DNA from 2 places in the Methylobacterium sp. CM6246 genome. Region 1 is predicted to be linked to the other one. Evidence: predicted binding sites of a transcription regulator. Region 1 holds the regulator's gene; the other holds the start of a gene.
What was found. The regulator LexA, encoded in region 1, represses DNA repair genes until DNA is damaged. The targets are predictions, from matches to a motif close to TGTTCNNNNTGTGTTCNG.
Positions count from the first base shown of each region.

Region 2: the regulator LexA is predicted to act here: its motif matches at 1,648-1,665, upstream of uvrA (excinuclease ABC subunit UvrA).

Region 1 is NZ_JBTXKY010000001.1:2,941,886-2,946,997, reverse strand. It holds gene fae (formaldehyde-activating enzyme) at 1-18, opposite strand, end outside; gene ACYQPG_RS14500 (hypothetical protein) at 75-275, opposite strand; gene ACYQPG_RS14495 (hypothetical protein) at 274-489, shown strand; gene ACYQPG_RS14490 (hypothetical protein) at 525-977, opposite strand; gene ACYQPG_RS14485 (biliverdin-producing heme oxygenase) at 1,228-1,827, opposite strand; gene lexA (transcriptional repressor LexA) at 2,148-2,867, shown strand; gene ACYQPG_RS14475 (ComEC/Rec2 family competence protein) at 2,861-5,112, opposite strand, start outside.
Region 2 is NZ_JBTXKY010000001.1:3,766,235-3,771,346, reverse strand. It holds gene ACYQPG_RS18365 (zinc-binding alcohol dehydrogenase family protein) at 40-1,059, shown strand; gene ACYQPG_RS18360 (cupin domain-containing protein) at 1,070-1,492, shown strand; gene uvrA (excinuclease ABC subunit UvrA) at 1,811-4,960, shown strand.

The DNA of each region.
Region 1 (5,112 bases):
GAACCAGATCTCTTGCATGTTTCGCGACTCCCCGTGTCAGGTCGCCCGGGGGAGACATCATCGAGGCGCCGGCGTCAATCGCTCCGGAGCAGGCCGACCCCGTCGAGGGCGCCGACCCCGGCGATCGCCACGGTCGGGCCGGCGCTCTTGAGGAACTCGGATCCGCGGGGCAGGGAAGTCGGGTGCGGCGCGACGCGGGAACAGTCCCGGGCCAGGGCCGTTCCGGCCGGAGCCTGCGGCGTTGTCTCGGGTCCGGCAGCCGGGAGGGATGTCATGACGGAGAGCACGGATCGGGGGGGCGGCTGGAGCCTCCAGGCGAGCGCCATGCCGGACGGGGTACGGCTCGAACTCGCCCTCGCCGACCTCGGCGGCGGCCCGGTCACCGCGGCGATCGTGCTGGACCGGGCGGAGGCCCGAGCCTTCGCCCGCGCCCTGCTGGCGGCGGCCGGCGATGCGGCCGAGCGCACCTTCCCCAAGCCGGGCGCCTGACCGGGCGGTCTCGGGGCCGGCGCGGGCGGCTCAGATCATTGTTGGATGAAGCCCGGATTGCGGCCCGGCAGGCGCGGCACCACCGTGCCCCGCTTCTCGATCGGCGCGTCGCAGGCGTAGGTGAATTCGCTCTTCTGCGGATCGAACACCGTCTCGCCGGTGATCCGGCAATCCTCCCGCACGGTCTCGTCGAGATAGGCGCGGGCGGCGGTGCGGAAGCGCTTCACCCGGGTCGCGGCCGGATCGGGATCGATCCGCACCTCGCTGAGATTGCAGCCGGTGTACTCGCGCAGGGCGTTCGAGACGACGAGCATCCGGCGCACCTGCCGGTTGTCGTAGACCTCGTAGGGCTCCTTGCAGCCGATGGTGACCACCTGCGGGGTGAGCGCCACGTAGTTGCGCGAGATATACGAGAACCCGGTGGTGCAGCCGGCCAGCGCCAAGCCGACGGCCCCGGCACCGATGGGCAGAAGAGCCGCGCGTCGCATCCTCGTCATCCCAAGCCCAATTCCAGCCCAGTCTCGAAGCCGCCGGGACGATCCGCCTGCCCCGCCGACCGGGGCAAGCACCTCGGCGCATTGAAACGGCGCCGCTTGCCCAGTCAATTCGTTTGTCGCCCGAGATGCCGTTCCAGGCGTCCGCGACCGGTCATCGCTCGACTCGGCGGTGGACGGCGCGCGTGACAGGCTTTGTTGCTGCGCCAGGACGGCGGAACGATCCGACCGGGTGGCGGCGCCGTCAGTCCTCGAAGACGTCCCCGACCAGCCGACGCACGAACTGGAACGCCTCCGTCGCCCCCGCGGCGACGCGTTGCTCCCCGGCCTCCCGGAGTTCGACCCGGTCGAGGGCGGCCGTGAAAAGCCGCCAATGCAACCCGCGTCCTTCGGGATGTCCGGCAAGATGGCGCGCACCGTGGGTTTCCGACAGGCCGAGCGCCCGGGCCTCCTTGAGCAGGATGGCCGCCCCGAGATTCGAGCCCTCGGCGACGTAGAGCCAGCCCAATCCCTGCGCCGGTTCGATCGTCCCGGGATGTTCCTCGGACGCGCCGTCAGGGACGGGCGCTCCGACATCGCGCAGATCCTGCTGGATCAAGGGCAGTCGGCGCCTGCCGTCGAGATCGGGCAGGACATGGGCGAACGCGCCATCGCGATAGACTCGATCGACGACCGCATGGAACCTGTACTGGATCTGGAGGAACAGCGCGTAGCGCTCCAGGCTCGCGAACGGCTTTGCCGCCATGATGCGCCGATCAAGCTGATCATGGGCGGCCGCGGTCGCCACTCTCAGGCGCTTCACGCGGCTGCAGGTCTCGGCGATGTCGGATGATGCGGCGTCCATGCGATCTATGTCTGTCGTCCGGGCAAGGTGCCGTGGGCAGACGTGAGCGGCCCGCCGCGCCACTCTGACCGTCCCAGCCTATGGACCATTGCGGCGATTCGGGTCACCGAGGCTGGCCCGGGTTCGTGCCGATCCGGCCAGACCGGTTCTGCCATGGCGGAGCGACCGCGTCACGGCACACAACGGCCGCATCCGCACATCGCCGATCGATCAAGCTCGGCCGATCACGCTTGCGGAACACTTGCGGAACGTTTAACGTGTTCGTGATTTGTTTCCGCGACCGCATCGAAGCGGTCCTCCAAGCCGCGAGTCCCCCGTCGATGCTCACGCGCAAGCAGCTGGACCTCCTGCGTTTCATCCAGAGCCGCATGCAGGAATGTGGCGTCCCGCCCTCGTTCGACGAGATGAAGGACGCCCTCGATCTGAAGTCCAAATCGGGCATCCACCGGCTGATCACGGCCCTCGAGGAGCGCGGCTTCCTGCGCCGCTTGCCGAACCGGGCGCGCGCCATCGAGGTGATCCGCATCCCCGAGAGCCTGTCCCAGGCGGCTGCTCCACCCGCGGAGCCCCGCCGCTTCACCCCGAGCGTGGTCGAGGGCGGGAAGTCCAAGCTGCCGGCGCAGCCGGCGACCGCCCGGATGATCGACGACGGCGGCCGCGCCATCTCGATCCCCGTGATGGGCCGGATCGCGGCCGGTACGCCGGTCTCGGCGATCCAGAACCAGAGCCACGCCATCACCATGTCGCCGGACTTCCTGGCCGGCGGCGAGCATTACGCCCTCGAGGTCCGCGGCGACTCGATGGTCGATGCCGGCATCCTGGACGGTGACCTCGTGGTGATCCGCAAGCAGGATACGGCCAATACCGGCGACATCATCGTGGCGCTGATCGACGACGAGGAGGCGACGCTCAAGCGGCTCCGCCGCCGGGGCTCCTCGATCGCCCTGGAGGCCGCCAACCCGGCCTACGAGACCCGCGTGCTCGGGCCCGACCGGGTCCAGATCCAGGGCCGGCTCGTCAGCCTCGTCCGCCGCTACTGAAGGGGTTCGGCCGGCGCGTCGCCGGGCGCGGCCTCGGAACCGGCGACGTCGGCCTCGGCCGGGATCGGCTCGGAGGGCGTTACCACTTTCGGTTGTGGGACAGGCGACGGCCGCGAAGCCGGTGATGCCCGCCAAGGCACGGTACGGCCCGTGTCGCGGGTATAGCGTGCCGTGAAGCCATTCCGGTCGGCCCGGAGCGCGACGGCGCCTCGTTCGGCGAGCACCCGGCGGTCGATCACCAGCGGCCCCGTGCAGGTGGGCGGCGCCGCGAGCCGCGAGATCAGCAGGGCCGCCCGGGCGCAGTCCTCCGTGAAGGCGCGCCGGTCGCGGACCAGGGCGACGGCGCGGCCGTCCGGCAGGCTTGCGGTGCAGCCGAGCCGGTCGCACCGTCCGACAGCCGACGAAGCCTGGATCACCGCCTTCGCCGATCGCCCGTCGCCATCCGCTTTCAGCCACTGCTCCATCACGAAGGCCGAAGGATTGCCGAGGGCCCACAGGACTCCGTCCGGTCCACGCACGGCCGCACCACCGCCCTGCCGGTCGACGTACAGGTCGAATCGCTCCGGAACGACGGCGAGGCCGAGCCCGAGCAGTGCGGGCGGCAGGGCCAGCCAGCGCAGCCGCGATACCGGCAGCGTCGCCAGCAGCAGCCCTGCCGCCAGCAGCATCAGCGCGCCGGTGCCGAAGGCCGGCAGCACCAGGACGGCCCGATTGAAGCCGGCGATCCATTCGGAGATCGCCAGCATGCCGCCCACCGCCTGTCCCATCAGCCACCAGATCGGCCGGTCCAGGGCGAAGGGATAGGCCAGGATCCCGATCACCGCCGCCGGCATCACGACCAGGGAGACCAGCGGCAGGGTCAGGGCGTTGCCGATCAGCCCGAACGGCTGGACCGTCTGGAAATGGTAGGTCACGAACGGCGCCGTCGCGACCTGTGCCACCAGGGTCGTCGCGAGGGTGCCTGTCACGGCCGAGAGGCCGGTGCCGACGAACCGTTCGATCCGCCCCGCCCCGGGACGCTGGAACAGGCGTCCGTCGATGAGCCGCGCGCAGGCGATCAGCCCGGCCACCGCCCCGAACGACATCTGGAAGCTCGGTCCGAGCAGGCCCTCAGGTTCCCGCGCCAATGCTATCAGGGCGGCCAGCGCGAGGTTGCGCATGGACAGCGCCGGCCGGTCGACCAGGATCGCGCCGAGCATGATCAGCGTCATGATCAGCGAGCGCTCGGCGGCGATGTCCCAGCCCGAGAACGCGCAATAGGCGGTGACGCCCAGCATCGCGAACCCGGCGGCGATCTTCTTGATCGGCCAGACCAGCGCGCAATACGGCACCAGCGCCAAGACGGCCCGCACCAGCCAGAACACCACGCCGGCGGCCAGCACCATGTGGAGGCCCGAGATGGAAACGACGTGATAGATGCCCGCCGCCCGGAGCGCATCGTTGGCGGCCGGTCCGATCAGGCCGCGCTTGCCCGTGACCAGGGCCGCCGCCACGGCCCCCGCTTGCCCGCCCTCGGCCTGCGCGATCCGGCGTGTCAGCGCGTTGCGGGCCTCGTCCAGCAAGGCTGCCAGTCGCAGGCGCAGAGGCGGCGGGGTGGGCGGCTCTCGAACCGTGATCGCCCCGATCAGCGAGCCTACCGCGCCGAGTCCCTGAAAGTAGGCATCCCGGGCGAAATCGTAGCCGCCCGGTCGTGCCGCCTCGGGCGGCGGCAGCAACCTTGCCGTCGCGGCGATGAAGTCCCCGGGCCGCAGGGATGGCGCCTTCCGGAACGAGACCCGCACCCGAAGCGGCCTCAAAGCGGGTTCGAGCCCGGCGAAGCTCTCGACCCTGATCACCAGCCGGGCGCCGACCTCGCGCTCGTCCAGCCCCTCGATCATCCCGGTCAGCGGCCCGATTGTAGTGCGGGTGAGGATCGGCGCCGCCACCTGCGAGACCCGCCAGGTCGCCGCCGCGAAGCCCAGGAAGCCGGCTGTCAGCGCCAGGCAAAGGGCGAGTGCCCCCGGCCGCGCACCCAGGAACGGCGCCGGCGCGAGGGCGAGCGCCGCTCCGGCCAAGGGGGCGGCGAGGAACGGCGTCCCGTCGGCACACCCGAAGAAGACCAGGATCCCGGCGCCGAACGCCACCGCCAGCCACGGGAACAGGCGGCGCTGCTCGACCTCCCGGGTGAGCCCATCGGCGAGCCAGCCGCGGAGCGCCGGCATCGACACCGGGCGCGTGCCGGCCAGCGCCACCGCGCCGCCCGCCA
Region 2 (5,112 bases), 820 kb from region 1:
GGACGGCATCTCCGTGCGGGTCAGTCGGAGGAGATTGCGATGCGCGCCGTCGGGTACAGAAAATCCCTGCCGATCACCGAGGCCGAGGCCCTGGTCGATTGCGACCTGCCCCGGCCCGATCCCGGCCCCCGCGACCTGCTGGTGAAGGTCGAGGCGGTCTCGGTGAACCCGGTCGACACCAAGGTCCGGGTGCGGGCCGAGCCCGAGGCCGGCGGGGTCAAGGTCCTGGGCTGGGACGCCGCCGGCACCGTTCTCGCCACGGGTGCCGAGGCCGAGGGCTTCTCGGTCGGAGACGCGGTGTTCTACGCGGGCGACCTCACCCGGCCGGGGACCAACGCCGAATTCCATTGCGTCGACGCGCGCATCGTCGGGCACAAGCCCGCCGGCCTCGACTGGGCGCAGGCCGCCGCCCTGCCGCTCACCGCGATCACCGCCTGGGAGGCCCTGTTCGACCGGCTCGACGCCAAGAAACCGGTGCCGGGCGCCGCCCCGGCGATCCTGATCGTCGGCGGGGCGGGCGGCGTCGGCTCGGTGGCGATCCAGCTCGCCCGGCAGCTCACCGACCTCACCGTGATCGCCACCGCGTCCCGGCCGGAGACGGCGGCCTGGTGCCGGGATCTCGGCGCCCACCACGTGGTCGATCATGCCAAGCCGCTCTCCGCCGAGGTGGCGGCCCTGGGCCTCGGCGCGCCGGGCCTCGTGTTCTCGACCACCAACACCGACGCGCATCTCGCCGAGATCGCGACGCTGATCGCCCCGCAGGGCCGGTTCGCCCTGATCGACGATCCCGCGCAGCTCGACGTGGCGCTGCTCAAGCGCAAGAGCCTGTCGCTGCACTGGGAGTTCATGTTCACCCGCTCGATGTTCGGCACCTCCGATATCGCCGCCCAGGGCGCGCTCCTCGACGAGGTCGCCCGGCTGGTGGATGCGGGGCGCCTGCGCACGACCCTGGGCGAGCATTACGGGCGGATCGACGCCCGGAACCTGCGGCGGGCGCACGCGCTGATCGAGAGCGGGCGCGCCAAGGGCAAGATCGTGCTCGAAGGTTTTGCGTCGTGAGGCGGGCGCCATGACCGGGACGGGCACCGGAATCTTCGACGTGGCGGCGCTCGCGGCGGCGCTGCCCGACAGCGCGCGGACGCTCCTGGTCGACACCTACCTGACCGACCGGGCGGCGGCGAGCGCCCGGGTGTTCCGGGTCTACCGCCCGACCCCGCCGCACTATCACGCCACCTGCGACGAGTACCTGTACTGCCTGTCGGGACGCGGCACAGTCTGGCTGGGTGACCCCGCGAACCTCACACCGTTCGGCCCCGGCCAGCTCTTGTTCTTCGAGACGGGCACGGTGCACGCGATGCCGGAGATCGCCCCGGGCGAGCCGGTGACGTTCCTGTCGATCGACACCCCGCGGCGGGCCCCCACCGACATCATCTTCGTGAACCCCGAGGACGGCACCCCCGCCACCTTCATGGCGCGCAACGCCGACGCGTGAAGTCCCGGATCCAAAAGGTCCCGGACCTTTTGCGGGTGCAGGGCAGCGCCCTGCTGTCGGGGCCTGCCCCGACACCCCGCCAAAGGGCCGCAGGCCCTTTGGAAATCCCGTCTTTTCGGCCGCGAAACGACAGGCTTCCGGCGAGCGGTTGCCGGCGTACGCGTTTCGTTCTAGCAATGGCGTTGCATGTCGGGCCTGCGTCCCGCCGGCCTCACCTTGCCGTCGACCGCTCCGGGCTCGACATGAGCGGGTGCGGCGGCTGACCCGCGCGCAAAGCCAGCCCCGACCGCGTCGACGCCTCGAAAGACCGCCGCCCTCATGGCCAAAGCCCAAGCCGGAACCCGAGTCGGACCCCGCGTCGGCGCCAGCAAAGCCGCCCCCAAACCGTCTCCCGTGAAGGCGTCGTCCGCCAAAGCGCCGGCCGAGGCGGTTCCGGCCGAGCCTGAGCGGACGAACAAGCCCGCGCGTACGAAGAAGGCCGAGGCCCCCGCCCCCGTCCGCCCGGGCAGCAGCCGGAGCGCGGCCGCGGAGGCCGCCGTCGACGCCAAGCTGGAGGCCCTGTTCGACGCCGCGCCGCCGAGCGCCGCCGACCGGCGGGTGATCACGGTCCGGGGCGCCCGGGAGCACAACCTCAAGAACGTCGACCTGACGATCCCCCGGGACAAGCTCGTGGTGTTCACCGGGCTGTCGGGCTCGGGCAAGTCGTCGCTCGCCTTCGACACGATCTACGCCGAGGGGCAGCGCCGCTACGTCGAATCGCTCTCGGCCTATGCCCGCCAGTTCCTGGAGATGATGTCCAAGCCCGATGTCGACCAGATCGACGGGCTGTCGCCGGCGATCTCCATCGAGCAGAAGACCACCTCCAAGAACCCCCGGTCCACCGTCGGGACGGTGACCGAGATCTACGACTACATGCGCCTGCTCTGGGCGCGGGTCGGCATCCCCTACTCCCCGGCCACCGGCCTGCCGATCGAGAGCCAGACCGTCCAGCAGATGGTCGACCGGGTGCTGGAGCTGCCGGAGAAGAGCCGGCTGTACCTGCTCGCCCCGGTGGTCCGCGGCCGGAAGGGCGAGTACCGCAAGGAAATCGCCGAGTACCAAAAGAAAGGGTTTCAGCGGCTGCGGGTCGACGGCGAATATTACGCGATCGACGACGCGCCCAAGCTCGACAAGAAGTTCAAGCACGACATCGACGTGGTCGTCGACCGGATCGTGGTGCGGCCCGACATCGCCGCGCGGCTGGCGGATTCGTTCGAGACCGCGCTGGAACTCGCCGACGGCATCAGCGAGATCGTGTTCGCCGACGCGCCGGAGGGCGAGGAGCCCCGGACGATCACGTTCTCGTCGCGTTTCGCCTGTCCCGTCTCGGGCTTCACCATCGCGGAGATCGAGCCGCGGCTGTTCTCGTTCAACAACCCGTTCGGCGCCTGCCCGACCTGCGGCGGCATCGGCCACGAGATGCGGATCGACCCCGAACTGGTGATCTCGGACCCTGCGCTCAGCTTGAAGCGCGGCGCGGTCGGCCCCTGGGCGAAATCGACCTCGCCCTATTACGGCCAGACGCTGGACGCGCTGGCGGAGCATTACGGCTTCAAGACGAGCGTGGCCTGGCAGAGCCTGCCGGAGGCGGCCCGCGCCGTCGTTCTGTACGGCTCCGGCAAGCAGGCGATCCGCTTCGCCTACGACGACGGCCTGCGCAAGTATGCGGTCAACAAGCCGTTCGAGGGCGTGATCCCGAACCTGGAGCGCCGCTACAAGGAGAGCGAGTCCGACGCGGTGCGGGAGGAAATCGGCCGGTTCATGAGCGAGACGCCCTGCGCGTCCTGCGGCGGCAAGCGGCTGAAGCCCGAGGCGCTGGCCGTGAAGGTCGCCATGGCCGATATCGGCGACGTGACGGCGCTGTCCGTTTCGGAAGCCCATCGCTGGTTCTCCGAATTGCCGGAGAAGCTGACGGCCAAGCAAAACGAGATCGCGGTCAGAATTCTCAAAGAAATCCGCGACCGGCTCAGCTTCCTGGTGGATGTCGGCCTCGAATACCTGACGCTGGCCCGCGGCTCCGGCTCCCTGTCGGGGGGCGAAAGCCAGCGCATCCGGCTGGCCTCGCAGATCGGCTCCGGGCTCACCGGCGTGCTCTACGTGCTGGACGAGCCCTCGATCGGCCTGCACCAGCGCGACAACGAGCGGCTGCTCGGCACGCTCAAGCGCCTGCGCGACCTCGGCAACTCGGTGATCGTGGTCGAGCACGACGAGGACGCGATCCTGCAGGCCGACTACGTGGTCGATGTCGGCCCGGGTGCGGGCATCCATGGCGGCGAGATCATCGCCCAGGGCACCCCCGCCGAGGTGCTGGCCAACCCGGCCTCGCTCACGGCCAAGTACCTCACCGGCGCGATGGCGGTCCGCACCCCGGCCGCGCGGCGCAAGAGCCGGAAGGGCAAGCTCGGGGTGTTCGGCGCCCGGGGCAACAACCTCAAGGACGTGGATATCGAGGTGCCGCTCGGCACCTTCACGTGCATCACCGGCGTCTCGGGCGGCGGCAAGTCCACCCTGGTGATCGACACCCTGTACAAGGCCGTCGCAAAGAAGCTGAACGGGGCGCTGGAGCACCCGGCCCCGTACGACAGACTCGAGGGGCTGGAGCATCTCGACAAGGTCATCGACATCGACCAGTCGCCGATCGGCCGGACGCCGCGCTCGAACCCCGCCACCTATATCGGCGCCTTCACGCCGATCCGCGACTGGTTCGCGGGCCTGCCCGAGGCCAAGGCCCGGGGCTACCAGCCGGGGCGCTTCTCGTTCAACGTGAAGGGCGGGCGCTGCGAGGCCTGCTCGGGCGACGGCGTCATCAAGATCGAGATGCACTTCCTGCCGGACGTCTACGTCACCTGCGACGTGTGCAAGGGCAAGCGCTACGACCGCGAGACCCTGGAGGTGAAGTACCGCGGCAAGTCCATCGCCGACGTGCTCGATTCCACCGTCGAGGAGGCGGCCGAGCTGTTCAAGGCGGTGCCGGCGATCCGCGAGAAGCTCGAGACCCTGAAGCGGGTCGGCCTGCACTACGTCCATGTCGGCCAGCAGGCCACCACCCTGTCGGGGGGCGAGGCGCAACGGGTGAAGCTGTCCAAGGAGCTGTCGAAGCGTGCCACGGGCCGCACGCTCTACATCCTCGACGAGCCGACCACCGGGCTGCACTTCCACGACGTGGCCAAGCTCATGGAGGTGCTCCACGAGCTGGTGGACCAGGGCAACACGGTGGTGGTGATCGAGCACAATCTCGAAGTGATCAAGACCGCCGACTGGGTGATCGACATGGGGCCCGAGGGCGGGGACGGCGGTGGCCGGGTGGTGGCGCTCGGCACCCCGGAGGAGATCGCCCGCTCGAAGGCGAGCCATACCGGCCGGTTCCTGCGCGAGGTGCTGGCCCGTCGCCCGGCCCCGCAATCCGGCCGCCGCACCGCCGCCGAATAGGCGCCGGCCGGGCTCGAGGCGGCAGATTCTGCCCGGTGCGGCCCGAAAATCCGCTCGGGACCGCCTCAGCGCCCCGTGATTCGGTCGGCTCCCGCCCGTCTTCGGCCGGGGATCGGCCGTCCGGAGCGGGGTTTCCGGGTTCGGCGCCCGGC